DNA from 3 places in the Acidovorax sp. DMC1 genome. Region 3 is predicted to be linked to each of the others. Evidence: predicted binding sites of a transcription regulator. Region 3 holds the regulator's gene; each other region holds the start of a gene.

Region 1 (9,952 bases), on a different contig from region 3:
ATTCAAGTCCGGCAAGCGCAACAACGCCATCATGAAGGGTTTTGCCACGGCCCTGTCGGACGACGACATGCGCAACATCGCCTACTGGCTCACGTCCAAGCCCGCCAAGGCCGGCTTTGCTAAGGACAAGGACCTGGTGGCCATGGGTGAGCGTATCTACCGCGGCGGCATTGCCGACCGCCAGATCGCCGCGTGCGCTGGCTGCCACAGCCCCAATGGCGCTGGCATCCCTGCGCAGTACCCCCGCCTGTCGGGCCAGCACGCCGACTACACGGTGTCGCAGCTGAACATGTTCCGTGACGGCTCGCGCGCCAACAGCATCCAGATGACCCAGGTCGCCGCCAAGCTCAACGACAAGGAAATCAAGGCCGTGGCGGACTACATCGCCGGCCTGCGTTGAGTGATTGCTTGATATTTGTCATGGCCCGGCCTGATTGACCGGGCGGCACGGAACCTACCGCCAATAACAACCCCAAAAAGGGCGGGTCCATCGCAGCGATGGTCCCGCCCTTTTTCTTTCGCGCTTCGCAGACACCGCTCCCACCCATGTCCGACAACACCCAGGGCCTTCGCATGAAGTCCGGCTCCCAGGCCCTGCGCGCCGGGGTCGAGCTGCTGTCTTCGATGCGGTTCGCCATCTCGCTGCTGACGGTGATCTGCATCGCCTCGGTCATCGGCACGGTGCTCAAGCAGCACGAACCTTCGGCCAACTACGTCAACCAGTTCGGACCGTTCTGGGCCGAGTTGTTTGGTGCCATCCAGCTCAACGCGGTGTACAGCGCCTGGTGGTTCCTGCTGATCCTGGCGTTTCTGGTCATCAGCACCTCGCTGTGCATTGCCCGCAACACGCCCAAGATCCTCACCGACCTCAAGGTCTACAAAGAGAACATCCGCGAGCAAAGCCTGAAAGCGTTTCACCACAAGGCCGAGGCTGCGCTCAGCGACTCTGCCGAGGCCGAGGCACGCCGCATCGGCACGCTGCTGGCGGGTGGCGGATGGAAGGTGCGGCTGCAGCAGCGCGACACCGCCGCTGGCCCAGGCACCGGCTGGATGGTGGCGGCCAAGGCGGGGGCGGCCAACAAAATCGGCTACATCGCAGCGCACAGCGCCATCGTGCTGGTGTGTGTGGGGGGGCTGCTGGACGGCGACCTCATCGTGCGGGCGCAGATGCTGCTGGGCGGCAAGTCGGTCTACACCGGGGGTGGGCTGATCGCCGATGTGAAGCCTGAGCACCGCCTGTCGGAGCGCAACCCCACCTTCCGGGGCAACCTGCTGGTGGCCGAGGGGACGCAGTCGAGCACCGCCATCCTGAGCCAGTCCGATGGCGTGCTGCTGCAGGACCTGCCGTTTGCGATCGAGCTCAAGAAGTTCATCGTGGAGCACTACTCCACCGGCATGCCCAAGCTGTTCGCCAGCGAAATCATCATCCACGACAAGGCCACGGGCGAGAAAACGCCCGCTCGTGTGGAGGTGAACCACCCGGCCAGCTACAAGGGCATCGAGATCTACCAGTCGAGCTTTGACGACGGCGGCTCGCACCTCAAGCTGCGCGCCGTACCCATGGTGGCGGGGGCCAAGCCTTTCGATGTTGAAGGGGTGGTGGGCAACTCCACGCAGCTCACCAACAAGGGCGGTGGCCCTGGCAGCGATACGCTGACGCTGGAGTTCACGGCGCTGCGCACCATCAACGTCGAGAACTTTGGTGGCGCTGGCCCGGGCGGCAGCGGTGCCGACGTGCGCAAAGTGGACCTGCGCGAGTCGGTGGAGTCGCGCCTGGGCGCCGCCAACAAGACCGTCACCAAAAAAGAACTGCGCAACGTCGGCCCCAGCGTGAGCTATAAGCTGCGTGATGCGGCCGGCCAGGCACGCGAGTTCCACAACTACATGCTGCCGGTGGACACCGGCGATGGCGTGCCGGTGTTCCTGCTGGGGGTGCGCGAGTCCCCGGCAGAGCCCTTCCGCTACCTGCGGGTACCGGCCGACGACAAGGGCAGCATGGACGGTTTCATGCGCATGAAGGCCGCATTGGCCGACCCCCAGGCCCGGGAGCAGGCGGTGCGCCGCTATGTGTCGCAGGCCATGGACGCCTCGCGCCCCGACCTGGCCGAGCAACTGCAGCAGTCTGCCGTGCGTGCACTCGCTTTGTTCGCAGGGCGTGGTGTGGTCGATGGCAAGCCCACGGGCGGGCTGCAGGCCATCTCGGACTTCATGGAAGCCAATGTGCCCGAGGCGGAGCGTGCGCGCGCAGGTGAGGTGCTGGTGCGCATCCTGAACGGCACGCTGTTCGAGCTGGCCCAGTTGACCCGCCAGCGTGAGGGCCTGCCGCCGCTGCCGCAGGACGATCAGACCCGGGGTTTTATGACCCAGGCCGTGCTCTCGCTCAGCGATGCGCAGGTCTACCCAGCGCCGCTGGCGTTTGAACTCAAGGACTTCACCCAGGTCCAGGCCAGCGTGTTCCAGGTGGCGCGAGCCCCTGGCAAGAATGTTGTCTATCTGGGCTGCGCCTTGCTGATCCTGGGCGTTTTTGCCATGCTCTACGTTCGCGAGCGGCGCGTGTGGGTCTGGGTGGCCCCGCAGGATGGCCGTACCCACGCCACCATGGCCCTGTCCACCAACCGCAAGACCATGGACGGCGACCAGGAGTTTGTCCAGCTCGCACAAAAACTGATCGGGGCGTCGCCCCGCGAAGGCACCGCATGAACACCGCGACTTCTACCTCGACCGCTACCACAATCACCCTGAACGAGGGGTTCTTCTCGCGCCGCAACTGGTTGGACTGGCTGTTTGCCGCCATCGTGGCCGTGGGCGGGCTGTATGCGCTGCAGCGCTACGGCGCCTTCATGGATGTCTATGAAAAGGGCATTTTGCTGGGAGCCATCCCGTGCACCATCTGGCTGGGCTGGTTCTGGCGCCCGCTGCGCGTGCTGATGCTGGTGGTGGCGGCCGTGGCACTCATGGCCATTGGCCTGTACCAGCAAGACGGGGCGGGCAGCCTGGCGCGGGCGGACACGGTGTTCGGCCTCAAGTATTTCCTGTCCAGCCAGTCGGCCATCCTGTGGATGAGCATGCTGTTTTTCATCAGCACGGCGTTTTACTGGGTGGGCATGTTTGCGCGCGGTGAAGGCAAGACGATGAGCATGCTGGGCTCGCGCATTGCCTGGGTGGCGGTGGCGATGGCGCTCATCGGCACGCTGGTGCGCTGGTACGAAAGCTACCTGATTGGCCCGGACATCGGCCACATCCCGGTCAGCAACCTGTACGAAGTGTTCGTTCTGTTTTGCTGGATGACGGCCGCGTTCTATCTGTACTACGAGCAGCAGTACGACACGCGCGCGCTGGGTGGTTTTGTGATGTTGGTGGTCAGTGCTGCCGTGGGCTTTTTGCTTTGGTACACCGTGGTGCGCGAGGCGCATGAGATCCAGCCGCTGGTCCCCGCGCTCAAGAGCTGGTGGATGAAGCTGCACGTGCCTGCCAATTTCATCGGCTATGGCACGTTTGCCCTTTCGGCCATGGTGGCGTTTGCCTACCTCATCAAGCAGCAGGCCACCGAAACCCGCTGGTACAAGCTGGCGCCGCTGTGGCTGCTGGGCGTGGTGCTGTGTTTCGAGCCCATCGTGTTCCGCCAGGGGGCGACGGAAAACGGCGGCAGCTACTGGATGGTGTACTTCGGCGTTTCGGCCTTCATCGTTGCGGGCATTCTGCTGGGCCGCAAGCGCATCGCGGCGCGCCTGCCCTCGTTCGAGATCCTGGACGACGTGATGTACAAGTCCATCGCGGTGGGCTTTGCGTTCTTCACCATCGCCACGGTGCTGGGTGCGCTGTGGGCGGCCGAGGCCTGGGGCGGCTACTGGAGCTGGGACCCCAAGGAAACCTGGGCCCTGATCGTCTGGCTCAACTACGCGGCCTGGCTGCACATGCGGCTCATGAAGGGCCTGCGCGGCACGGTGTCCGCCTGGTGGGCGCTGGTGGGTCTGGCTGTGACGACCTTCGCGTTCCTGGGCGTCAACATGTTCCTGAGCGGCCTGCACAGCTACGGCACGCTCTGAGAGAGCGAGCGCTGTTGACGATCCCTGCGAAATCGTCAACAGGCGCGGGGGGCATGTCGGGCTTTCGCAGGCGCACAGCAACTATTGCGTCTTCGGTGTAACCTGAGCGGTCCAGGGAACGAACTAACAGTTGTTCTGCTCTACCGCTGCAGCTGTTTCACCCACCATGACCGGAGCCACCATGCTGATCCCCTCACGCGATTCGGGTTTCAACCACCCGTACTCCTCCGAAATCACCCCCCGCTCGGTCTACGAAGACCGCCGCCAGATGCTCAAGCTGATGGCGGGTGGTGCTGCGGGCGCGGCCATGGCCGCCTGGGCAGGGCGGGAGGCCCTGGCGCAACAGGTGGCGGTCACGCGGCCCGGCAAGCTGGCGCCTCTGGCGGGCGCCAAGTCGGCAGTAGCGGGTGCGGTCTCCATGGAGAAGCTCACGGACTACAAGGACGCGAGCACCTACAACAACTTCTACGAATTTGGCACCGACAAGGCCGACCCCGCCCGCAATGCGCACACCCTTAAGACCAGCCCGTGGACGGTGGAAGTTGAGGGCCTGGTCAAGAAGCCCGGCAAGTACGGCATTGAAGACCTGATCAAACTCAGCGCGCAGGAAGAACGTATTTACAGACTGCGCTGCGTCGAAGGCTGGTCCATGGTCATCCCGTGGGTGGGGTACTCGCTGGCCGAGCTGATCAAGCGGGTGGAGCCTCAGGGCAGCGCCAAGTACGTCGAGTTTGTGACCCTGGCCGACAAGGCCACCATGCCCTTCGTGGGCTCGCGCGTGCTGGACTGGCCTTATGTGGAAGGCTTGCGCATGGACGAGGCCATGCACCCGCTGACCTTGCTGGCCTTCGGCATGTACGGCGAAGTGCTGCCCAACCAGAACGGTGCACCGGTGCGCTTGGTGGTGCCATGGAAGTACGGCTTCAAGAGCGCCAAGAGCATCGTGAAGATCCGCTTTGTCGAAAAGGAACCAGGCACCGCGTGGAACAAGGCGGCCCAGCAGGAGTACGGGTTCTATTCCAATGTGAACCCCAATGTGGACCACCCCCGCTGGAGCCAGGCGACCGAGCGGCGCATTGGTGAAGACGGCTTGTTTGCCAAGAAACGCAAGACGTTGATGTTCAACGGCTACGAAGCCCAGGTCGGCCAGCTCTACGCGGGCATGGACCTCAAGAAGTTCTACTGACCGCCTGGGCCTCGCTACCGTCCTGGGCGGTGTGCGAGGCCACGGTGGTTCTTGAATCGCAATGCTAAAACTATTGCTCCACCCCGCCGCCAAACCGGTGGTGTTCGTGTTGTGCCTGTTGCCGCTGGCATGGCTGGTCTATGCAGCGGTGGCGAACCAGCTGGGCGCCAACCCTGCAGAGGCGTTGATCCGCGCCACTGGTGACTGGACGCTGCGGGCGCTTTGCTTGGTGCTGGCGATCACTCCACTGCGCGTTATCACCGCCACCCCGCAACTGGCGCGGTTTCGGCGCATGCTGGGGTTGTTCGTGTTCTTTTACGGCGTGCTGCACCTGCTGAGCTACAGCTGGTTCGACATGGGTTTTGACATCCCGGACATCCTGCACGACATCGCCAAGCGGCCCTTCATCCTGGTGGGCACATTGGCCCTGGTGTTGCTGGCCCTGTTGGCTGCGACGTCGTTCAATCGCGCGATCAAGGCCTTGGGCGGCAAGCGCTGGCAGGCGCTGCACCGCACTGTCTATGCCGTGGCCGGGCTGGCGGTGCTGCATTTCTTCTGGATGCGTGCGGGCAAGAACAATTTTGGTGAAGTGACCATCTATGCCGCCATCCTCGGCGCGCTGCTGGGCTGGCGACTTTGGCACCGACTGCAAAAGCGGTCGGCTGCACCGGCCGGTTCAGCGGCAAGACGGACAGCCGCTGGATCTCCGGGACGTTAAATGCTATTAAATTTATAGCTTTTTGGGCTTGTAGTTGTAGCGCTTGCAGTCGATTTGACCAACATTTACCCATTGACTGCCCGCAGCGCAGGGCGCATCTGCCGGGTCACAGGGTCGATGTACGCGGTGGGAATCTGGTAGGCGCGATCATCGAACAGGTCGATGCCGCACATCAGGTTCTCGATCCATTCAAAGAAGTCGCTAATGGCTTCCTTGCCCATGATCGGGGCACCATGCTGCGGCACGATCATGGCAATGTCGAGCTGCCGGGCCATGCGTGCCCACAAGCGCAGGATCTTGTTGGACACCATGTAGCGGCGGTGGAACCCCTCCATGCGCGGAATGTGCGCCTTGAGGTCAGTCACCGGCACACGGGCCTCGGCCCCCGACATCATCGATACGCCCAGGTCGCCTGTGAAGAGGATGCGACTGACCGGGTCGTAGAAGTGGAAGTTGCCCTCGGAGTGCATGAAGTGCGCAGGCAGCAGCACCAGTTCATGGCGTCCCAGTGGCAGGTGGCCGCCACCGTCTGGCACACCGATCACGCGGTTTTCGGTTTTGCCCACCTTGGTGAAGTGCGGTGCAAAGCGCTCCCACACACGTGAGATCACCAGGTTGGCCTTGGTGCTGGTCATCCAGCGGTCCAGCGAGGCGATGATGTCCGGGTCTGCGTGCGAGGCGATCAGGTACGACAGCTTGTGCGGCGGGAAATGCTTGGTCATTCCCATGAACAGCTCGTTGAACGCGAGGTTGCCGCCCGGGTCGATGATGGCGCCGGTGTCGTCGTCCACGATCAGGAACTGATTGGCCTGCACGGCCTGCCCATCCTCCTCAATGAGGTCGGTGAACATCAGGCAAGCATGATTTTTGTCGCGGTAGAGTTCCAGGGCCATGGCCATCCTGCGGTGCAATAAAGCGCAGACTGTACGAGTACCCCTAAGGTTTGTGCTTGATGGAAATCAAGCGAAACCGCATTGCCTGGCCATTCTGCGCAGGCGATCGAATGCTTCAGCGTGGCTGCGAGGTGCTGGCCGCAGGCGACGGCGCAGTGTTGGTGTCGTTGCTCGGCGTGAGTGTTTGCGACAGCGTGGCACGCTGGCTCGCAGCAGGGCCGGTCGGCAGATACAACGGCCCCCGCTGGCCACAACCGAAGAGGGCTGCCGCACTGGCAGCAAGGACAAGCGTCCTGACTAGAATTTGGGGAGCTTTCAACATGCGCAAATTGTAATGACCGACCTCGAATTCATGGACCACGCCGAACAACTGCTGCTTGCCGTCGAGCGCAGTTGTGATCGCATCAACGACACCTCGGATGCCGATGTGGACAGCCAGCGCTCGGGGGGCATGGTGACCTTGACCTTTCCCAATCGCAGCCAGATCGTGATCAATCTGCAAAAGCCGCTGCACGAGGTGTGGATGGCGGCCCGATCGGGCGGCTACCACTACCGTTTTGATGGCAGCCACTGGCAGGATACCAAAGGCGCAGGTGAGTTTTTTGCGTGCCTCACGCGCGACGCGTCACAGCAGTCCGGCATGTCGCTGCAGTTTTCTGCGTGACGGTTTTCGCCCCGCCAGCCTGAGGGGCTGGTGCTGGGGCGTTGGGGCGATCAGTTACGGAACAAGTCCAGGATGCGACTGCGCTCTTCAGAAGGAGGAGGCGCCTGGGGGGCTACCGCAGGAGATGCGGATCGGTCTTCCACCCCCACGCTCGAAACACCCGCGTTGCGCGCGTATTCCTCGTAGAACCACTCGCCGCCCACATTCACGACACCGGGCGGCACCGTGGGCTCCATCACCGGCACACCCTTGAGCGCGCGCTCCATGAAGCTGATCCACACCGGCAGGCTCAGCCCGCCCCCGGTTTCCCGGCTGCCCAGATTACGCGGCGTGTCATAGCCAATCCAGGTCACGGCTGCTATGGTCGGCTGGAACCCAGCAAACCACGCGTCCACCGAATCATTGGTGGTACCGGTTTTGCCATAAAGATCGGGACGTTTCAGAGTCGCTTGAGCCCGTGCTGCAGTACCGGTGCGGGTCACTTCCTGCAACAGGCTGCTCATGACAAAGGCGTTGCGCGCATCAATGGCACGTGGCTGTTCACTCAACGCGGGAGGTGTGATCTCTGAAATCACCCGGCCCTTATGGTCGGTGACCTTGGCGATCAGCCAAGGATTGATGCGGTACCCGCCGTTGGCGAACACCGAATACGCAGAGGCCATTTGCAGAGGCGTCACTGAGCCTGCACCCAGCGCCATGGTCAGGTAGGCGGGGTGTTTCTCGGGGTCGAATCCAAACCGTCCCACCCATTCCTGTGCCGTCTTGGGGCCTACGGCCTGCAGGATTCGGATGGAGATCATGTTCTTGGACTTCGCCAAGCCGGTGCGCATGCTCATGGGGCCGTCGTACTTGCCGTCGTAGTTCTTGGGCTCCCAGGGTTGGCCGCCGGTGACACCCGCATCAAAGAACAGCGGGGCGTCGTTGATCACGGTTGCGGGCGTAAAGCCTTTTTCGAGCGCCGCCGAGTAAATGAAGGGCTTGAAGCTGGAGCCCGGCTGGCGCCAGGCCTGCGCTGCGTGGTTGAACTTGTTTTTGTCGAAGTCGAAGCCACCCACCAGTGCACGAATGGAGCCGTTGCGCGGGTCCAGGGCCACAAAAGCGCCTTCCACTTCGGGCAGCTGTGTAATTTCCCAGGCGCCCTTGGGTGTCTTGACCACACGGATCACAGCGCCACGCCGTATCTTGATATTGGGAGGGGCCTTGTCGCTGAGGCCGGATTGAGCAGGCTTCAGTCCATCGCCCGTGATCTCCACCGAATCCCCGTTGGCACGGGCGGCTAGGATGCGTTTGGCGGATGCCTCCAGCACCACCGCGGAGAGCACGTCGCCATTGTCCGGGTGGTTGGCCAGTGCGTCATCAATGGCGTCTTCCACCTCCTGGGCGCTGGCAGGCAGCGCTACAAACTTCTCCGGCCCCCGATACTGCTGGCGCCGCTCGTAATCCATGATCCCGCGCCGCAAGGCAACATAGGCAGCCTCTTGTTCTGCGGCATTGAGGGTGGTGTACACATTGAGACCGCGTGTGTAGGCCTCGTTGCCGTACTGGGCAAAGATCAGCTGGCGGGCCATTTCCGCCACGTATTCAGCGTGGATACGGGTGTTGTCGGGCCCCGTGCGGATTTTCAGTTCTTCTTTCTTGGCTTGCTCTGCTTGTTGCGCAGTGATGAAGCCGTTTTCTTCCATCCGCTCGATGATGTACTGCTGACGAGCGCGGGCACGTTTCGGATTGCTGATGGGGTTGTAGGCAGAGGGAGCCTTAGGCAAACCGGCAAGCATCGCAGCTTCGGCGATCGAAACGGATTTGAGCGGTTTACCAAAATAAGCTTCAGAGGCGGCTGCAAAACCGTAAGCACGATTGCCGAGGAAAATCTGATTCATGTAAATCTCAAGAATCTGATCCTTGGTCAGCAAATGCTCCAATTTGAAGGTTAGTAAGATTTCGTAAATTTTGCGAGTAAATGTTTTTTCTGAAGACAGATAAACATTGCGTGCCACCTGCATGGTGATCGTGGAAGCGCCTTGGCTTTTTACCCGGCCCAGATTGGCGAGACCCGCACGCAGAACGCCTTTGTAGTCCACCCCGCCGTGCTGGAAGAACCGGGCATCTTCAATCGCCAAAACGGCGTCTTTCATGACCTGCGGAATCTCGCCGATGGGTGTGAGGTTGCGACGTTCTTCGCCAAACTCGCCCAGCAAGGCTCCTTCCGCTGAGTACACCCGCAGCGGCAGTTTGGGACGGTAGTCCGCCAAGTCAGAGATGTCGGGTAGGTTGGGGTAGGCCACCGACAGAGCCACAGCAATTGTGAGCGCCAGGCCCAAGGCTGCGGCCGCCGCCAATCCCGTGATCCAAAGAGAGATACGAACCAACCAGCGAAGCCAACTGGGGCGGGTGCGAACAGGAGAGGAGTCCGACTTGTCGGAGGACTTCGAAGGGGAGGGCGGCATA
Region 2 (9,952 bases), on a different contig from region 3:
CGGCGGGCGAGGTGATGGCCGAGGTGCTGCCGGGCGACAAGGCCGCCAAGGTGGCGGCGCTGCAACAGGGCAGCGATGGCAAGCACCATGAGCGCCGCCGGGCCGCCCCAAGGCGCGAAAGCCCCCTCGGGGGGCAGCGACCCAGCGCAGCGGCGGAGCGTGGGGGCCATATTGTGGCGATGGTGGGCGACGGCGTTAACGATGCCCCGGCATTGGCTGCGGCCGATGTGGGTATGGCGATGGGTAACGGGACGGACGTGGCCATGCACGCAGCGGGCATCACGCTGATGCGCGGCGACCCGATGCTGGTGGCAGCGGCGCTGGATATTTCGCACCGCACGGTGATGAAGATCCGCCAGAACCTGTTCTGGGCGTTTGCATACAACGTGGCGGGCATTCCGCTGGCGGCGCTGGGGTATCTGAACCCGGTGGTGGCGGGCGCGGCCATGGCGCTCAGCTCGGTCAGCGTGATGGCGAATGCCCTCTTACTCAAGCGGTGGCGCATGTGATAAATACGTACAGCACGGTCATCGATGTCTGGCAAACTGCAACGATTTGTTGCGAATCCGTGGCCTCGGGGGAGGTGCGGTCACCGCATCGGCATAGCTATATCAAGGACGACAGATCATGAATCTCTTCTCGCTCATGCGGCAGTTCACCATACGTTTGCGCATGCTGGGCGCCATTGGCGTGGTGCTGGGCCTGCTGGGGCTGCTGGGTGGCGCGGGCATGCTGGGCATGTTCCGCATCAACGACATGAGCCAGAACTTCATGGACCACTCGTTCGCCAAGGTGAGCAGCATGGCCGAGCTGCGGGGCGAGATGGGGGCCATCCGCCAGTACGAGAAGGACATGATCATTGGCTACGAAAAGCCCGAAGCCGTGAAGGCCGCCCATGCCAAGTGGGTGGAGAGCCAGGACAAGGCCAAGAAGATTGCCAACAAGTTCCTGGAAGGCGGGGAAGACTCTGACAACGCGGTGGTGCGCAACATCGTCAAGCGCCTGGACAGCTATCGCGAGCTGTTTGCGCACGTGGCGCGCCAGCTGGAGGCGGGCGGCTACGACACCGCCACCATTGCCAACCGCATGAGCGGCAAGGCCGTGGCCGAGTTTGCCGAGGCCGACAAGCTGATGGCCGAGCTGGACTCGGTGCTGCGCGCCGAGGTGTCCAAGTCGGTGGCGCAGCAGAGCGAGGTGTCCAACCAGACGAAGTGGCTGTTTGTGCTGGCGGTGCTGATCACCGTGGTGGTGGTGGTGCCCACCACGCTGATGAACATGAACTCCATCTGCAAGCCCCTGGAAGAAGCGCGCAAGATGGCCCAGGCGATCGCGGGCGGCGACCTGTCGCAGCACATTGCTGCCGAGGGCAAGGACGAAGTGGCCGACCTGCAGCGCGCGCTGCGCGACATGCAGCAAGGCCTGAGCGCGCTGGTGGCGCAGGTGCGGGATGCCAGCGGCAACATCGCCACGGCCAGCCAGGAAATTGCCACGGGCAACCAGGACCTGTCGCAACGCACCGAGCAGACGGCCAGTAACGCGCAAGAAGCTGTGTCTTCGCTGTCGCAGCTCACGTCCACGGTGCAACAGACGGCGTCGTCGTCGCAGATGGCGAACCAGCTGGCCGCGTCGGCCTCGCAGATGGCCACCCACGGTGGCGGCGTGGTGCAGCAGGCCGTGGCCAGCATGCACGAGATTTCGACATCGAGCCGCAAGATCGGCGACATCATCGGCCTGATCGACTCCATTGCCTTCCAGACCAATATCCTGGCGCTGAACGCGGCCGTGGAAGCGGCCCGCGCAGGCGAGCAGGGCCGGGGCTTTGCAGTGGTGGCCAGCGAGGTGCGCAGCCTGGCGCAGCGCAGTGCGGCGGCGGCCAGCGACATCAAGGGCCTGATCCAGAGCAGCGTGACGGCCGTGGACGGCGGCGTGCGCCACGTGGAAGAAGCCGGCACGGCCATGAAGGACATCGTGAGCAGCGTGCAGCGCGTGGGCGACATCATTGGCGAGATCACGGCCGCAGCGTCCGAGCAATCGGCCGGCATTGGCCAGGTGAACAGCTCGGTGGGCGAGATCGACCGTATGACGCAGCAGAACGCGGCGCTGGTGGAAGAGTCCGCCGCCGCCGCCGAGTCGCTGCGCGAGCAGGCCGCGCGCCTGTCGCACGTGGTGCAGCAGTTCCGTCTGGCCGAATCGGCCGGTGGCTATGGCCACGGCGGCGCAGTGGCTGCCCCCTATGCAGACCAGGCGCCCCAGGCGCTGGCTGCAGGCCCTGCGCAGGCACGCCTGACGCACTGACCGCACCAGGCCTTTTGTTTCGACGAGCCCCGCAGGCCTGGTCTGCGGGGCTTTTTTGTGGGCGGTGCTGCCCGGCGGTTTATTGACCTGCGTCATGGGCGCACCGGGGAGCGCGTGGCACCCTTGGGGCCTTGTTGAACCTGGGGAGTGCGCCATGCCGTCGATCAGTCTGCGAACCATTCGCGAGGAGCATGCGTCGCTCGCAGCGGTGCTGCACTCGCTGCGCCTGATGCTGGACCAGGGCCCGGGTGACGAGCCCGCTGCGTTCTTTGACGTGATGCGGGCCATGCTGTTCTACATCGATGAGTTTCCCGAGCGGCAGCACCACCCCAAGGAGTCGCAGTGGCTGTTCCCCAAGGTGGCCGAGCGCTCACCCCAGGCGGCCGAGGCCATCGCCCAGCTGGAGCGAGACCACGAGGGTGGCGAGGCCGCCGTGCGCGAACTGCAGCACCTGCTGCTGGGCTGGGAGCTGATGGGCGATGCGCGCCGCGAGGCGTTTGCGCTGGCGCTGGAGCGCTACATCCGCTTTTACCTGGAGCACATGCGCCTGGAAGAAACCGTGGTGCTGCCCGCCGCGCAGGAGGCCCTGCAGCCGGGCGACTGGACCGCCATCGACGCGGCCTTTGCCAGCAACACCAACCCGCTGGCCCCCGGCAAGCCGCGCGATGCGGCGTATGACCGGCTGTTCACCCGCATCGTGATGCGGGCGCCGAGCCCGATCGGGCTCGGTTCACCCTCCTGAGCGGCAGCGCCGCTCGGTGGGGACTCAGGCGCTGAGCGCCGGGTAGTCCGTGTACCCCTCGGCCCCGCCGCCGTACAGCGTGGCGCGGTTCACCTCGTTGAGCGGGGCGTTGGCCTTCAGGCGCGCCACCAGGTCGGGGTTGGCGATGAAGGGGCGGCCAAAGGCCACGATGTCGGCACCGTTGGCCAGGGCGGCATCGGCCAGTTCGCGCGTGTAGGCGTTGTTGACCATCCATGCACCCTTGCCACCCGCTGCGCGGTAGGCGGCCTTGAGGGCGGCGTAGTCGAACGGGCGACCTTCTACCTCGCGCGGGCCGCCGGTGGCGCCTTCGATCACGTGGATGTAGGCAAGGCCCAGGGGCGCCAGCTGGCGCACCACGTGGTCGAACAGCGGCTGCGGATCGGCGTCCACGATGTCGTTGGCGGGGGTGACGGGCGACAGGCGGATGCCGGTGCGGCCGCCGCCGATTTCCTCGACGATGGCGCGGGTCACTTCCAGCAGCAGGCGCGCGCGGTTGGCGATGCTGCCGCCGTAGTCGTCGGTGCGCTGGTTGGCGCCGGTCTTGAGGAACTGGTCGATCAGGTAGCCGTTGGCTGCGTGGATTTCGACACCGTCAAAGCCCGACGCAATGGCGTTGCGTGCGGCGTGGCGGTAGTCCTGCACGATGCCGGGGATCTCTTCGGCATCAAGCGCGCGGGGCATCGAGGTGGGGGTGAATGTGGGCACGCCGTCCTTGATGAGCACGGTCTTGGTGTTGGCCTGCACGGCCGAAGGTGCGACGGGGGCGGCGTTGCCCGGCTGCAGGTCGGTGTGCGAGACACGGCCCACATGCCACAGCTGCACCACGATCTTGCCACCGGCATCGTGCACGGCGCGGGTCACCTTCTTCCAGCCGTCCAGCTGTTCGGTGCCATAGAGGCCCGGCACATCGGCATAGCCCTGGGCTTGCGGGCTGATGGCCGTGGCCTCGGAAATGATGAGACCGGCGCTGGCGCGCTGTGCGTAGTAGGTGGCGACCAGGTCGGTGGGGATGGCCTCGGGCGAGCGGTTGCGCGTGAGCGGCGCCATGGCAATGCGGTTGGCCAGCTGGAGGTCGCCCGCGCGGGTGGGTTCAAACAAAGAGGTCATGGTGAGAAGTCCTGGAGAAAGGCGATGTGCCAAAAAAGCAGGCCTGCAGCTTAATGCTGCAGCGCAAAACGTGCAGCACACTGGCGTCAACAAGGGCTCCGGTTTTGTGTTAACCCCGTGCTGTCCCGGCGGCGCAAGCGGCGCGGGTGCGGTTGCATGAGAATGGACCGCCATGCCCTCGCCACCGCCCTCCGCACCGCTCTCCATCTCCCCGTTGCGCAGCCTGTGGCTCGCCGTGGCCCTGTCGATGGGTGCCGCCATTTCGCTGGGCATCACGCGGTTTGCCTATGCCTTGTTGCTGCCGCCCATGCGTGAAGACCTGGGCTGGTCTTACACGCTGGCAGGGGGCATGAACACGGCGAATGCGCTGGGCTACTTGCTGGGTGCTTTGGCCACACCCTGGCTGTTGCGGCGCGCGGCCCCTGGCGCAGTGCTGTTGGTGGGCGCCGCGATGGCCACGGTGTTCATGGGTCTGAGCGGATTTTTCACGCAGGCAACGCCCTTGCTGGCGCAGCGCCTGCTGGCTGGTGGGGCCAGTGCGCTGGTGTTCATTGCCGGGGGCTTGCTCGCGGCGCGGCTGGGTGCGCAGGTGCCGGGGCGCAGCGGATTGCTGCTGGGCCTGTACTACGGCGGCACGGGTTGGGGCATCAGCCTGTCGGCGCTGCTGGTGCCCGCGGTGCTGGGCGTGGCGCCTGCGCCGCACAGCTGGACCTGGGCCTGGTGGGCGCTGGCGCTGGCCTGTGTGGCGGCCACGTTGGCGCTGCTGTGGCCAGCGCGGGTGTTGAGCGGGCTGGCTGCACCTGTGGCGGCGGCATCCGGGACCCCACCGGCGGCTGCAGTGCCCGACCGCGTGCGCTGGCGGGCCTTGGCCCCTGCGCTGCTGGGTTACGGCCTGTTTGGCGTGGGCTACATCGGCTACATGACCTTTGTGGTGGCACTGCTGCGCGAGCAGGGCCGGGGTGCGGGCGAGGTGACGCTGTTCTACGCCCTGCTGGGGCTGGCCGTGGTGCTGTCGTCGCGCATCTGGGCCGGGCTGCTGGACCGCAGCCGGGGCGGTGAGGCGCTGGCACGCCTGAATGCGCTGCTGGGCGTGGCCACCATCCTGCCCTCCATCACGGGCGCGTGGCCGGTGGTGCTGGCCTCGGGGCTGCTGTTTGGCGGGGTGTTTTTGTCGGTGGTGGCATCGACCACGGCGCTGGTGCGGCACAACCTGCCGCAGGCGCTGTGGGCCAGCGGCATCAGCGCGTTCACCATCGTGTTTGCGGCCGGGCAGATCGTGGGGCCCACGGTGGTGGGCTGGATCGCCGACGGGCCCGGGGGCCTGGCGCGCGGGCTGGTGTTCTCGGCCTGCGCGCTGTGGGTGGGGGCGCTGGTGGCGTGGCGGCAGCGCCCCTTGTAGCCCCAGCGTTACTTCAGCAAGCCCTCGGCCTTCATGGCCGCCTGCACTGCGGGGCGGGCGCCCACGCGTTCGCGGTAGGCCGCCAGGTTGGCCAGGCCGGAGATGTCGAGCTTGGTGGGCTGGGTCCAGTTGGTTACGGTGAACAGGTAGCCGTCGGCCACGGTGAACTGGTCGCCCATCAGGTACTGCTTGCCGGCGAGCTGGCTGTCCACCCACTGCAGGCGCTGCAGCAGGCGTTCGCGCACCATGGGCTTGTACTCCTCGGGGGTGGCGGGGTTGAACAGGGGGCTGAAGCCCTTGTGCAGCTCGGTGCCGATGAAGGTCAGCCACTCTTGCAGGCGGTAGCGCGCCAGGGTGCCGTTGGCGGGGGCGAGCTGTTTGTCAGGCACCTGGTCGGCAATGTATTGCACGATGGCCGGGCCTTCGCGCAGGCGCTCGCCGTTGTCCAGCTCCAGCACGGGCACATAACCCAGCGCATTGATGGTGTAGTAGTCGGTGCCGTCTTGCAGCTTGTGGCTCTTGGTGCTGGCCAGCACGGGGGTGTAGGCCAGGCCGGCCTCTTGCAGGGCGATGTGGGGGGACAGGGAGCAGGCGCCGGGGGAGTAGTAAAGCTTCATGGATCGGTCCTTGAAAACGGTCGGAAACCGCCGATCCTATGCGCTGTGCTGGATTCTTGCAGGCGTCGGTGCGCAACCCCGGCGCCCGCTGCGTGGTGCAGCGGGGACGGGTTGCGTCAGCTGTCGTATCCAGGCAGGTCGCGCTGCACCTTGCGCAGCAGCGCGGGCCAGGCAAAGGCGCCGCCCAGGCCGCCGGTCTGCACGCGCATGGCCTGGGCCACGCCGCTCACGATCTGCGGGTTCACCTGCGTCAGTTCGCCGCCGGCCTGCGCGTCGATCTGGATGCGGCAGGTGTTCTCGAAGGTGTACATGGACAGGAAGGCGTCGGCAATGGTCTTGCCCACGGTGAGCAGCCCGTGGTTGCGCAGCATGAGGAAGTTGGCTTCGCCCAGGTCGGCCTGCAGGCGCGGCTTTTCTTCGTCGCGGAAGGCCACGCCTTCGTACTCGTGGTACGCCAGCGAGCCCAGCACAAAGGTGCTTTGCTGGCTGATGGGCAGCACGCCGCCCTTTTGCGCGCTCACGGCCACGCCAGCGCGCGTGTGGGTGTGCAGCACGCAGCCCGCCTCGGGCCGGGCCTCGTGCACGGCGCTGTGGATCACGAACCCGGCAGGGTTCACGGGGAAGGGCGAGTCGTGCAGCTTGTTGCACAACATGTCCACCTTGATCAGGCTCGACGCCGTGATCTCGTCGAACATGAGGCCATAGGGGTTGATGAGGAAATGGTGCTCGCCCGGGCCTGACACCGACTCGGGCAGCTTGGCGCTGATGTGGGTGAAGACCAGGTCGCTCCAGCCGTACAGCGCGACGAGCCGGTAGCACGCGGCCAGGTCGCAGCGCAGCTGCCATTCTTCAGGGCTGACGCTGCCTTGCAGCGAGGGGATGTTGAGCATGGGTGGGTGTCTCCGGTGTTGTGGGTGGGAAGACACCACTGTAGGGCGGGGCGGTGGCTGGGTCTGTCAGGCAGGCTACACCCGCGGCCATGTGTCGGGCGCCTTGTGCTTCATTATTGATAGCAAAAGAGGCATGACTCACTAGCGCTATCGGCCATTTCGACGCGAATTTCTGGTGCACGGCGCCCGCTGCGGGCCCCACGTGCCGATGTCCCCTTCACCGGCCCGTACCCCTCATCGGCCAGCGTTCAGCCGGCCTGTGGGATCGGTGCGCGCATGCCCGCGTTCAGCAGGTTCCAGGCGTTGATGATGGCGATGGCAAAGCCCAGGTCGGAGATTTCGGCGTCGGAGAACAGGGCCTTCAGCTTGGCGTACTCGTCATCGCTCGCGTCGCTGTGGGGTGTGGCGGTGATGATCTCTGCCCAGCGGAAGGCGGCGCGTTCGCGTTCGCTGAAGAACGGTGCCTCGCGCCAGCCAGCCACGGCGTTGAGGTGGCGTGGGTCGGCGCCGTCCTTGACGAGCGCGCTCCAGTGCATGTCCATGCAGTAGGCGCAGCCGTTGATCTGCGAAACACGCAGGAACACCAGCTCGGCCAGCCGGGTGCCCAGCGGGCCTTTCTTGATGGTTTCAGAGACGTTGACCAGGCCCATGAAGGCCTTGGACGACAGTTGGTGGTAGGGCAGGCGGGCGCTGTGTTGCGACATGGAAATCTCCTGGGTGATGGCAAAGGGTTGTTGATGACGGTCGTGAAAGACGGCGCTGGTGCGGGGCCTTGTGGCGATGTCGCCATGTGGCTGCATTGCCGTCTTCCATACCCATCAAGACGCTGCGCCGTGCCGGGTTGTGACAGGAGGCCTGCTCTTTTTCTGCCCTGGCGCGCTTGCCGGGGCCGCCTGCGCAGCGGTTCGCACGAACAGCGCTGTCTCCGTGTCTTTACAGCGGTAGCGTGGCCGGGATGCCTGCCAGCTTGTCCGGGTTGCGCACGGCGTAGATGGCCATGATGCGCTCGCCATCGGTCACAAACGCCTGGGCCGACTCGATGCGCCCGTCCACATAGCGCAGCAGGCCCGGCTCGCCGTTGATGAGCGCCATGCGGTAGACCACCTGTGCGCCCAGGCGCCGGAACAGCGCCCAGTACAGGTTGGTGATGCGAAACGGCCCCACCAGCGGCTTGGGGAACGATGGCACCACACCGCCGCCGTCGCCGATGAGCTGGGCGTCTTCGCTCAGCAGCGCCTCGATGGCGTGGCGGTCACCGCTCTGGGCGGCTTTCATGAAGCGTTGCAGCAACTGGTGGTGCACCGCCTGCGGCACCTCGAAGCGGGTGCGCGCCTGCTGCACACGCTCGCTGGCGCGGTGCACCATCTGGCGGCAGCTGGCCTCGGTCTTGCCCAGCTGGGCGGCGATCTCGGGGTAGTCGTAGTCGAACACCTGGCGCAGCAAAAAGGCCGCGCGCTCCTCCGGCCCCAGCCGCTCCAGCACGTACAGAAAGGCCACCGACAGCTCGCCCGCCAGCTCGGCGGCCGACTCGGGCGTGTGGGCGTCCAGCTCCACCAGCGGCTCGGGCAGCCACCAGCCCACATAGGCCTCGCGCTCGGCCTTGAGCGCGCGCAGCCGGTCAATGGACAGCCGCGTGACGATGGTCACCAGCCAGGCCTCGGCCGACTGCAGGGTGCTGGCGTCGGTGCGGCTCCAGCGCAGCCAGGCGTCCTGCAGCACATCCTCGGCATCGGCCCGCACGCCCAGCATGCGGTAAGCAATGCCAAAGAGGCGAGGGCGCAGGGTGGTGAACGGGTCGGTGGTGGTCATGGCAATGGCGGCGGTGGAGTGCTTCAGTGAAGCACAGACGGCGCACACCGGTGGTTTGTGACAGCCTCGCTTGCAAACTACTATTTTGATAGCTGTTGGCGCATGTGGCACTAGCGCTTGGGGTCACTTTGGGGCTTGAAATACCTGCAATGCTTCTCGGGGCCCCGCAAGACCGGCTATGGGCGCGGGGCCGGTTGCGTGAGCGATTCCAGCCGCGACAGGTAATGCAGAGCCTGCGCCTGGCTGCTGCCGCACATCTCGGCAGAGGGCATCAGCCCCGCGCACACTGCTGGGCGCTCGGGCTGGTCAAAGATGCGGCAGCGCGCATCGTCCCCCAGCTGAATGCACCGCACCCCCGCCGGCTTACCCAGCGGCATGCCGGGGATGGGCGAGCTGATGGAAGGAGCGGTGCAGCAGGCGCCGCAGCCTGGGCGGCAGTCCACGGGCGGGCCGCCTTATTGACCGCCAGCAGGCTGCAGGCGGCTGGCACCCCACAGCACTTGGTCCACCACGGCACGCACGCGGTCGCGGTGGGCTGGCTGGATGAGGTTGCCGCTGTCGTCAAACGCGCTGCCTGCGGAGCCCAGGGCAAACGCCTTGGGTGCGAGCCAGCATTCAGCATTGATCAGCAGGGGCGCCAGATGGCTCTGCGAGCGCAGGCCGCCCAGTGCGCCGGGCGAGGCGCTCAGCATGCCCACGACCTTGCCGCGAAAGCTCTTGCCGCCGTCTTGCCAGTCCGGGTTGCCCTTGACGGGGCTGGAGGCCCAGTCGATGGTGTTCTTGAGCAGGGCGGTGTAGCTGCCGTTGTACTCGGGCGAGCAGATGATCCAGGCCGGGTGTTGCCAGAGGATTTCCTTGAGGCGGATCACATCGGCGGGCGTGCCCTGGGCTTCAAGGTCGGCGTTGTACAGCGGGATGTTGAAGTCCGACAGCTCCATCAGCGTGACGCTGGCCCCCGCATCGCGCGCGATGGCGGCAGTGGCGTGGGCCAGTTTGCGGTTAAAGGACTGTTGGCGGGTGCTGCCCGCGAAGATGAGAAGTTGGGTGGTCATGCGAGCCATTGGAGCACAAA
Region 3 (9,952 bases):
CGGGTTGCACATGCGATCGTACTGGTTGACCAGTGCCAGGACCTGGCTCATGCGCCCCAGATCGGGCCCCTTCAGGCGCTGGGGAAAACCACTGCCGTCACACATTTCGTGGTGCCGCGCCACGGCCGTCAGCACGGCATCGGCAAACCCCATGCGTTTGGCCAGGGCAACGGATTCCGCCACGTGGGTTTCGTAGCGTGTGCGCTCCATCGGGATCATGGAAGGGGTCGGCTGGCGCAGATTGGGCGGCAGCTTGAGCTTGCCAATGTCGTGGATCAATGCGGCCACACCCAGATCGTGCAGCTCCTCGCTCTTCATGCCCAGGGATCGCCCCAGCAGCAGCGAAATCACCATCACATTGATCGGATGCAATCCGTTGCGCTCGCCCACGCCCTCGGACAGCAGCCGGATGACGGAGTCGCCGTTTTCCAGCAGTTCAGTCACGCATCCAGAAACCAGCGCCTCGCCCTTGGCCCTGGCCTGGTCTGGATACTCGGAAACCGTGCGCTCCATGGACTGGTATTGCCGCGTGGCTTCTGAGAAACGCTGATTGCAGGCGGCCAAGGCCCGGTTTTGTGCTTCCAGCAGTTCGCGGCGACGCTGCGCCTCGGGGTCTACGACAGTGGCCGTACCAGGCCCGGGCGCATCCAGGCCGTTGGGCGGTGGGGCTGTCATCTCGGGCACGCTCCAGGCGGCAGGCACCAGCTCCTGCAGTTCTGGATCGCTCTTTTTGGGGACGTAGCGAACCTCGGTCAACCCCAGCTCGCGCAAGGTGGCAATCTGCTCCAACGACGCCACCCGGAAACTACTGGTCGGGAACGGATGGTGCATCCAGCCCACGTCGAGCTGGATGTACATGCCGACACGCAGTTGGCTGATGTCGATGAGGATGGATGAGTTCACGTCAGGCGCACGATACATGGCGACATCAATGCCACCAATAGTTACGCAGATTATCACCAGTTCCAGTGACGTGGCGAAGAACCGGCAGACCGCGCAGCGATCCGGCAACACTTGGCAGAAATCGGGCCTGACGGGAGCACAGCAGCCCCCCTGGGCTGGGACATCGCCCCGCTTGGAACTACCGGGCGATTGGGGGTGACAGGACAAATCAGCGCCGCCCGCTCAGCGGCACCAGAGCGACGGCTTGTAAATGAGATCCATCCACAACGCCCAGGCAGCGACCGCGCACAGCATGGCGCCTGCGGCCCTCGTGCCCCACTGAGCCCGAGCAAGATTCAGGCGGTTGCGAAGGCTGCTCCAAGCCCAGGGGCCACCCACCAGCCAGACCCCGCTTCCCACGGCAAACAGGGCCATGGTCAGGGCACCCTCCAGCGGCCCTCCACTGAGCGCGGCGACCAACAGGGCCGAATAAAGCAGCCCGCACGGCATCAGGGCCCACAGGACCCCGGCCGCCATCACGCCGCCTGGCGCCCCGACCAGCGGTCGAACACGCGCCCACACGGAGCGGCCAGCCTGCTCCACCCAAGCAGGCTGGCGCGACTGCACCATCATCATGAGCCCCCAAGCCATCACCGCCACGTGCATCAGCGTCCAGGCGGGACGCAGCGCGGTGGTCTGCTGGGTCAGCCATGCCAAACTGTCCATGGCCAAGGCCGCCAATGCACCGGCACTGGCATATCCCACCAAGCGCCCCAAATGAAAGGCCACGGTGCGCTGCAGCGCACCGCCACGCGGCGCCCAGCGCACCACCTGCTCGGCACTCCCATCCGCCTGTGGAGCGCCGCCCTGACCCACGAGCGCTCCACAGGGCGCGGAGCACATGGCCAAGCAGTGGGACCCGCCGGCGAGTCCCATGAGCAAAGCAGTCCAGCCAACCGTGGTAAGCATAGGTATCAGATGATGCGCGAAAACCGGGCGCGGTTGCGGTCTGCCTGCAGATAGCGGTCAAAAACCATGGCGATGCCCCGCACGAAGAACCAACCGGTCGCGGTCACTTCAATGCCCTCAGGCCCAACGCGCACCAGCCCTTGCTCCTGCATGCCCTCCAATTGAGCCAACTCCGCAGCGAAATACTGGCGGAAGTCGATCAGCCATGCCTGCTCCATCGGCTCGAACAGCAGTTCCCCCTGGCACATCAGGGCCATGATGGCCGCACGGCGCACCAGGTCGTCGCGCGTGAGCGCCAACCCGCGCACTACGGGCAACCGCCCTTGGTCCAGGAAGTCGTAGTACTCATCCAGCGTCTTGGAGTTCTGGCTGTAGGTTGCCCCCACACGGCCTATGGCCGATACGCCCAGGCCGATCAGGTCGCAGTCCGGCTGCGTGCTGTAGCCCTGAAAGTTGCGGTGCAGGCGCCCCTGACGCTTGGCCACGGCCAGGGCATCGGTGGGCAGCGCAAAGTGGTCCATGCCCACGTACACGTATCCAGCATCCATGAAGGCATCGAGCGAGCGCGACAACATGGAGAGCTTGCTCGCGCCCGTGGGCAACTCCGCAGAGATGATGCGACGCTGTGGCTTGAAACGCTCTGGCAAGTGCGCATAGGCATACAGCGCGATGCGGTCAGGCCGCAGTTGCGCCACCTGAGCCAGCGTGCGGTCAAAAGACTCGGGCGTCTGGCGCGGCAGGCCGTAGATCAAATCCACATTCACTGAGTCAAAGCCCAACGAACGCGCAGACTCAACCAGCGCAAACACCTGTTCGGCAGGCTGGATGCGGTGCACAGCCTTCTGCACTTCGGCATCAAAGTCCTGCACGCCAAAACTCAGCCGGTTAAACCCCAGCTCAGCCAGCAGTGCAAGACGCTCGGCATTGACGGTGCGAGGGTCCACCTCGATCGAGTATTCCCCCCCAGGCGCCAGCGTGAAGCTGCGCTTGAGCATGGCCATCAGCTCCCGCAATCCATCATCGGATAGGAAGGTGGGCGTGCCACCGCCCAGGTGCAGTTGACTCACCACCTGTCCTACGCCACAGTGCGCGGTGTGCAGGTCGATCTCGCGGCTCAGGTAGCGCAAGTAGACCTCGGCGCGGTCATGGTGCTTGGTGATGATCTTGTTGCAGGCACAGTAGTAGCACAAGGATTCGCAAAACGGGATGTGCACGTACAGGGACAGCGGCATGGCCTTGGCCAGCGTGCCCGAGCGGCGCTGTTGCAGCGCCAGCACATAGTCTTCCTGACCAAACGCCTCCACGAAACGGTCGGCCGTTGGATAGGATGTATAGCGGGGCCCTGGCACGTCAAAGCGGCGCAGAAGGTCTGGCGAAACAGCAGTCATGGGGAAATTTCCTTGCGTACACCTTGACTGTGCCGTAGGCTCTGGGACATGTCCTTGACCTGCATCAAGTGAACCCGCAAGCGATACGGCGACAATTTGATGAAGGTCAGCCGCTTGCCCGCGCTCTGTATTCAGGTTCGTGTACGGCAAGCGCGATATGCTTGACCGCTAACCCAAGCCCATGTGTTTATGAACCCGCTCACCATCAAAGTCGCCTGCTCCAACTGCAACCTCCGCGAGCTGTGCATGCCCGTGGGCTTGAACGAAGAGCAACTGCAGCGCATTGACGAGGTCGTTGCTGTCCGCCGCAAGGTCAAGCGCGGCGGCACGCTGTTTCGCAATGGCGAGTCCTTCACGTCCCTGTACGCCATCCGCACCGGTTTTTTCAAGACCTGTGTGGCCACCGAAGACGGTCGCGACCAGGTCACAGGCTTTCAGATGGCGGGGGAGATCATCGGGCTGGACGGCATCGTGAATGACCACCACACCTGTGACGCGGTGGCCCTGGAAGATGCCGAGGTCTGCGTCATGCCTTTCGACCGCATCGAAGAACTGTCCCGCGAAGTCACGGCCCTGCAGCACCACGTGCACAAGATCATGAGCCGCGAGATCGTGCGCGAACATGGTGTGATGCTGCTGCTGGGCAGCATGCGTGCCGAGGAGCGCCTGGCGGCCTTCTTGCTCAACCTGGTGCAGCGCCTGCATGCACGGGGCTTCTCGCAATCGGAACTGGTGCTGCGCATGACGCGCGAAGAGATCGGCAGCTACCTGGGCCTCAAACTTGAAACAGTGAGCCGCACCTTCTCCAAGTTTGTGGAAGAAGGCATCGTGGAAGTCAAACAGCGCCATGTGCGCATCCTCGACACCGATGCCCTGCGACGCATTGTGAACAGCCAGCAGACCTGCCACTGAGTACGGCCCCTCGTCGGCTGAGGGTCGGGGCGGTACAAAAGCCCTACGGTCCCTTCTAAAACGGCATGCAGCGCATGCCCGCATGAACCGGCGAAAAAGGCTCAGGAGCAAGACGACGATGTCTTTCGGCAATCGTCAGGGCGCTCCCCGTCGGGCACGGGACAGCGGTTGACCTCAAACGGTGACATGGACAGCAGCGTGGTCAACGCGCTGGTGGCCATGGTGATGGCCCAGAACACAAAAAATGCGAGGGTGTACACCCCCTGCCTCGACAGCGCCAGAGGCTGCCCGAACCAATGCAGGTCCTGGGGGTCCACCATGGCAAAAACCAGCATCTCCAGCACACCCGCCATCAAAAAGGCGGGCCATGCAATCCACATCAGGCGTTGCGTCCACATATAGGTTCTGTCTCCTGGTGCTGCCGGGGTCGCCAGGGTGTGCGACCCTAGAGGTTTCAGCGTGGTTGGTCTTGCACAGGGGTGGCCGCATGGTTGCGGGCCTTGAGGGCCGGCGCCAGACTCTTCTCCGGCGCCGCCAGTGTCTTGTTGATTTCAATGCCCTGGCGGTAGTAGTCCTCCGCCACCACAGGGTCGGGCCGCGAAATCGCCAGCCACAGCGTCACAAAGCCCGCCACGATCACGATCAGTGGACCGGCAATCACCAGCCACACATGGCCAAACTTCCACCAGGGTACGGTTGCCGCCGGGGTTGCAATGGCAGGGTTTGAAGACATGGTGCTTTACTCCTCAACAATATCGGTCAAAGTGCGGCCCTGAAGGGCCCCACCGGAATACCGCTCAGCGCGGTACAAGGAACACGGATTTCTCCGTGACATGGGCCGCTGCTCCTACGGCCTGCACATCAAACTGAACGGCGTGTGATCCGGGCGTAGCGGAACCATAAGGAATCTGCAAACGCACGGCCACCCAGCGAGACTCCGCCGCGCCAATGTCCACTTCAGCCTCAGAAGCCACTTCCAGCCCCTCCAGGCCTCGCGCACTGATGCGATAACGCTGCTCGCCTTCGGTGGCATTCATGATCTGCAGCCGGTAAATGTTCTCCAGCTTGCCTCCCGCCACGATGCGCGAGAGCGCGGCGCGGTCCCGCACCACATCCACCTTCAGCGGCGTGCGCGCCACCAGGCTGGCCAACATGGCCACGCACAGTGTGACCAGCACGGCGCTGTAGATCAGCACGCGGGGGCGCAGCACGCGGCGCAACATCTGCGACTGCGTCCAGTGCTTGGCCACGCCGTTCTGGGTCGAATAGCGGATGAGCCCACGCGGGTACTGCATCTTGTCCATCACGGTATTGCAGGCGTCCACACACAGGCCACAGCCAATGCATTCGTACTGCAAACCCTTGCGGATGTCGATGCCCACGGGACAGACCTGCACACACAACGAGCAATCGATGCAGTCACCTAAGCCCTGGGCTTTGTAGTCGATGTTCTTCTTGCGCGGACCACGCTGCTCGCCACGTTCAGGGTCGTAGGTAACGATCAGCGTGTCCTTGTCAAACATAGCGCTCTGAAAGCGCGCGTAAGGGCACATGTACTTGCAGACCTGCTCGCGCATGAAGCCCGCATTACCGTAGGTAGCAAAACCGTAGAACAGGACCCAGAAAATCTGCCAGCTGCCCTGGAACGCCAGCAGCTCGCTGCCCAGCTCGCGAATGGGAACGAAGTACCCCACAAAGGTGAACCCCGTCCACAGGGCCACCGTAATCCACACCACCTGCTTGAAAAACTTCTTGCGGATCTTCTCGAACGTCCAAGGGCCGTTGTCCAGGCGGAGCCGGGCACTGCGATCGCCTTCGATCTTGTGCTCGATCCACATGAACATTTCGGTGTACACCGTCTGCGGGCACGCAAAGCCACACCACAGACGCCCGGCCACCGCGGTGAACAGGAACAGCGACAACGCCGAAATGATCAGAAGGCCGGTGAGGTAGATGAAATCCTGCGGATACAGCACCAAGCCAAAGATGTAGAACCTGCGAGCCCCCAGGTCAAACAGCACCATCTGGCGCTGGCCCCACTCAAACCACGGCAACCCGTAAAACACCAGCTGCGTGAGAAACACCATGCCCCAGCGCCAGCGCGCAAACAGGCCGCTGATGGAACGCGGGTAGATCTTCTTTTGCGCTTCGTACAGCGAGATGATCTCGCCCGCAGAAGACGCATCTGCCGCGACTGGCGTAATCGGGATGACCTTGCGAGCCGGCTCGCTGGGTGTGCTCATGGTGTCGCTTTGTGAACGGAATTAAGGCGCAAAAGGGGTGCCTTCAAACGGAAACCCGGGCGGTGCGTCTCACGCACCGCCCGGCAGCCAGGTCAGCGTGCAGCCACCTGCTTGTTCGACAGGCCCCACACATAGGCAGAGAGTACGCCGATCTGCGCCTCGGTCAACTTTTCGGCCTGTGCAGGCATCTGGTTGACCTTGCCGTTGTTGATCATGGCGGTGATGGCGGCCTCGCCCCAGCCATGCAGCCAGATGTCATCGGTCAGGTTGGGCGCGCCCAGTGCCTGGTTGCCCTTGCCGTCCATGCCGTGGCAGGCTGCGCAGGCCGCAAACTTGGCCTTGCCCAGCGATGCGCGCAGCGAGTCATGGGGGCTGCCCGACAGGCTCAGCACGTAGTGCGACAGGTTACGCACGTCTTCCGGGGAGCCCACGGCGGCCGCCATGGGAGGCATGTTGCCGATGCGGCCCTTCTCCAGCGTCTCGCGGATCTTCTCGGGTGTGCCGCCGTGCAGCCAGTCGTTGTCCGTCAGGTTCGGAAAGCCCTTGCTGCCGCGCGCATCGGAGCCGTGGCACTGTGCGCAGTTGTTCATGAACAAGCGCTCGCCAATGGCATGGGCCTGGGGGTCGGCGGCAACGTCTTCAGGCTTCATGGAGGCAAAGCGTGCGTACAGCGGCTCCAGCTCCGTCTTGGCCTTGGCCATTTCGGCTTCGTACTCGCCCTTCTGCGTCCAGTTGAGCTTGCCGGTGAAGCTGCCCAGACCTGGATAGGCGGCCAGGTAGCCCAGGCCAAAGACGATGGTGATGACGAACAGCCACACCCACCAGCGCGGCAGGGGATTGTTCATCTCGACCAGGTCCTCATCCCAGACATGGCCGGTGGTGTTGTCGGAGGTGGCCACCACCTTCTTGCGGCCCGCCATCCAAAGCAGGATGCCGCAGGCGATGATGCCGACCAGGGTCAGCGTGGTCACAAAGACCGACCAGAAATTGCTGGTGAAGTCACTCATGGGGTGTTCTCGTTCTGGTGAAGGTCAATCTGTCTCGAAAGGCAGCTGGGCTGCCTCGTCAAACCGGGCCTTGTTGCGGCCTCGGTAGGCCCAGACCCAGATGCCAATGAAGCAGGCCATCGATGCCAGGGTGGCGACGATGCGCATGGTGGTGATGTCCATGGGATATCTCCTTTGCTTACTTGAGCGCACGGCCCATGACTTGCAGGTAGGCGATGAGCGCATCCTGCTCCGTCTTGCCCTTGACCTCGCCCGCAGCAGCCGTGATCTGCTCGTCGGTGTAAGGCACGCCCACGGTGCGCAGGGCCTTCATGCGGGGCGCCATCACTGCGGGGTCCACCTGGTTCTTCTCAAGCCAGGGGTATGCGGGCATGTTGGACTCGGGCACCACATCGCGGGGGTTGTTCAGGTGGATGCGATGCCATTCGTCGCTGTACTTGCCGCCCACGCGGTGCAGGTCGGGACCCGTGCGCTTGCTACCCCACTGGAAGGGGTGGTCATACACAAACTCGCCCGCCACCGAGTAGTGGCCATACCGCAGCGTCTCGGCGCGGAAGGGGCGGATCATCTGCGAGTGGCAGTTGTAGCAACCCTCGCGGATATAGATGTCGCGGCCCGCCAGCTGCAGGGCGTTGTAAGGCTCGACACCCTTGACCGCCTCGGTCGTGGACTTCTGGAAAAACAGGGGCACGATCTCGACCAGGCCGCCAATGGCGATCACGATCAGGATCAGCACGATCATCAGAAAGTTATTGGTCTCCACCTTTTCATGGGTGAAACCGGTCGAAGCAGATGTGTTGTTATTGGACATGAATGATCTCCTTCGGACTCAGGCGTGGGCCGTGTTCACTGCAGGAATGGCCACCTTGACCGAACGGCCCGAGATGGCAGTCAGCCACACGTTCCAGGCCATGACCAGCATGCCGCCCAGGTACAGCAGGCCACCGGCCACACGGATCACATAGAAGGGATAGGTCGCCTTCACGCTTTCCACGAAGGTGTAGGTGAGCGTGCCGTCGGGGTTGACCGCGCGCCACATCAGGCCTTGCATCACGCCGGCAATCCACATGGCGGCGATGTACAGCACGATGCCGATGGTGGCCATCCAGAAGTGCAACTCGATCGCCTTGACGGAGTGCATCTTGTCCTTGCCGAACAGACGGGGCACCAGGTAGTACAGCGAACCCATCGAAATCAGGCCCACCCAGCCCAGGGCGCCGGAGTGCACGTGGCCGATGGTCCAGTCGGTGTAGTGGCTCAGGGCATTGACGGTCTTGATGGACATCATCGGGCCCTCGAACGTGGACATGCCGTAGAACGACAGCGACACGATCAGGAAGCGCAGGATAGGGTCGTCACGCAGCTTGTGCCATGCACCCGACAGGGTCATGATGCCGTTGATCATGCCGCCCCAGCTGGGAGCCAGCAGGATGAGCGAAAACACCATGCCCACCGATTGCGTCCAGTCAGGCAGCGCGGTGTAGTGCAGGTGGTGTGGGCCGGCCCACATGTAGGTGAAGATCAGCGCCCAGAAGTGCACGATCGACAGGCGATACGAGTACACCGGACGGCCCGCCTGCTTGGGGATGAAGTAGTACATCATGCCCAGGAAGCCAGCGGTCAGGAAGAAGCCCACGGCATTGTGGCCGTACCACCATTGCACCATGGCGTCCTGCACACCGGCATAGGCCGAGTAGCTCTTCATCATGCCCGCAGGGATGGCTGCGCTGTTGACCAGGTGCAGCAGCGCCACGGCCAGGATGAACGCACCAAAGAACCAGTTGGCCACATAGATGTGCTTGACCTTGCGGGTTCCAATGGTGCCGAAGAACACGATGGCATAGGACACCCACACCAGCGTGATCAGGATGTCGATGGGCCATTCGAGTTCAGCGTATTCCTTGCCCTGGGTGTAGCCCATGGGCAGGCTGACCACCGCAGCCGCAATGACCAGCACCCAGCCCCAGAAGGTGAATGCGGCCAGAGGACCCGCAAAAAGCCGGACCTGGCAGGTGCGCTGCACCACGTAGTAGCTGGTAGCAAACAGCGCGCTACCGCCAAAACCAAAGATCACCGCATTGGTGTGCAAAGGTCGCAAGCGGCCATAACTCAGCCACGGAATGCCAAAGTTGAGTTCTGGCCAAGCCAACTGGGCAGCGATGATGACGCCCACCAGCATGCCGACCACCCCCACCACCACGGCCAGGATAGAGAACTGCCGCACTACCGTATCGTTGTAGTGCGCAGCATTTGTTTTTGGAAAATCCATCGGGCACCTCTTTGTATTGCAGTAAGAGTTTGTTGCAGTCGCGGCTATCGGGCATTGACACAAGTCAACCGTCTCGGAGAATGCGCTCCCCCTCTTGTTCGACGCTCTCGAACTGCCCGTGGTACACCGCCCACCACAGGCCTCCCAGAATCAGGAGCACCAGCATTACGGACAAAGGAATCAGCAAATAAAGGATGTCCATCAGACGGGCTCCAGTGGGGTCTTCGAAAGATCAAGGGGCGGCTGCGACGTGCCGCCGGCCGTGATGTCGGGGCGCGCAGG

Evidence for each region. Region 3 encodes FNR, which switches genes on or off when oxygen is low (the NO sensors DNR and NnrR bind a similar motif). Its sites were predicted from a motif close to TTGATNNNNATCAA; they were not measured.
Region 1: a site for FNR is predicted at 6,900-6,913, ahead of ACT531_RS20185 (oxygen-binding di-iron domain-containing protein). Genes of this name have one in related genera too.
Region 2: a site for FNR is predicted at 2,378-2,391, ahead of ACT531_RS03815 (hemerythrin domain-containing protein). Genes of this name have one in related genera too.

Annotation. Positions count from the first base shown of each region.
Region 1 is NZ_JBQUYO010000011.1:132,591-142,542, reverse strand. Features, by position in the region: gene ACT531_RS20210 (c-type cytochrome) at 1-400, shown strand, start outside; gene ACT531_RS20205 (cytochrome c biogenesis protein ResB) at 547-2,700, shown strand; gene ccsB (c-type cytochrome biogenesis protein CcsB) at 2,697-4,046, shown strand; gene msrP (protein-methionine-sulfoxide reductase catalytic subunit MsrP) at 4,228-5,232, shown strand; gene ACT531_RS20190 (protein-methionine-sulfoxide reductase heme-binding subunit MsrQ) at 5,294-5,950, shown strand; gene ACT531_RS20185 (oxygen-binding di-iron domain-containing protein) at 6,016-6,843, opposite strand; gene lptM (LPS translocon maturation chaperone LptM) at 6,959-7,165, opposite strand; gene cyaY (iron donor protein CyaY) at 7,178-7,507, shown strand; gene ACT531_RS20170 (penicillin-binding protein 1A) at 7,558-9,951, opposite strand.
Region 2 is NZ_JBQUYO010000001.1:805,853-815,804, reverse strand. Features, by position in the region: gene ACT531_RS03825 (heavy metal translocating P-type ATPase) at 1-509, shown strand, start outside; gene ACT531_RS03820 (methyl-accepting chemotaxis protein) at 628-2,295, shown strand; gene ACT531_RS03815 (hemerythrin domain-containing protein) at 2,450-3,037, shown strand; gene ACT531_RS03810 (alkene reductase) at 3,062-4,165, opposite strand; gene ACT531_RS03805 (YbfB/YjiJ family MFS transporter) at 4,338-5,564, shown strand; gene gstA (glutathione transferase GstA) at 5,573-6,181, opposite strand; gene ACT531_RS03795 (class II aldolase/adducin family protein) at 6,298-7,071, opposite strand; gene ACT531_RS03790 (carboxymuconolactone decarboxylase family protein) at 7,320-7,775, opposite strand; gene ACT531_RS03785 (RNA polymerase sigma-70 factor) at 8,005-8,880, opposite strand; gene ACT531_RS03780 (YkgJ family cysteine cluster protein) at 9,057-9,323, opposite strand; gene ACT531_RS03775 (NADPH-dependent FMN reductase) at 9,336-9,932, opposite strand.
Region 3 is NZ_JBQUYO010000005.1:60,291-70,242, forward strand. Features, by position in the region: gene ACT531_RS12275 (HD-GYP domain-containing protein) at 1-903, opposite strand, end outside; gene ACT531_RS12280 (sulfite exporter TauE/SafE family protein) at 1,126-1,851, opposite strand; gene hemN (oxygen-independent coproporphyrinogen III oxidase) at 1,857-3,239, opposite strand; gene fnr (fumarate/nitrate reduction transcriptional regulator Fnr) at 3,429-4,151, shown strand; gene ACT531_RS12295 (hypothetical protein) at 4,253-4,549, opposite strand; gene ACT531_RS12300 (FixH family protein) at 4,606-4,884, opposite strand; gene ccoG (cytochrome c oxidase accessory protein CcoG) at 4,949-6,394, opposite strand; gene ccoP (cytochrome-c oxidase, cbb3-type subunit III) at 6,487-7,401, opposite strand; gene ACT531_RS12315 (CcoQ/FixQ family Cbb3-type cytochrome c oxidase assembly chaperone) at 7,426-7,563, opposite strand; gene ccoO (cytochrome-c oxidase, cbb3-type subunit II) at 7,580-8,212, opposite strand; gene ccoN (cytochrome-c oxidase, cbb3-type subunit I) at 8,231-9,670, opposite strand; gene ccoS (cbb3-type cytochrome oxidase assembly protein CcoS) at 9,735-9,872, opposite strand; gene ACT531_RS12335 (heavy metal translocating P-type ATPase) at 9,872-9,952, opposite strand, start outside.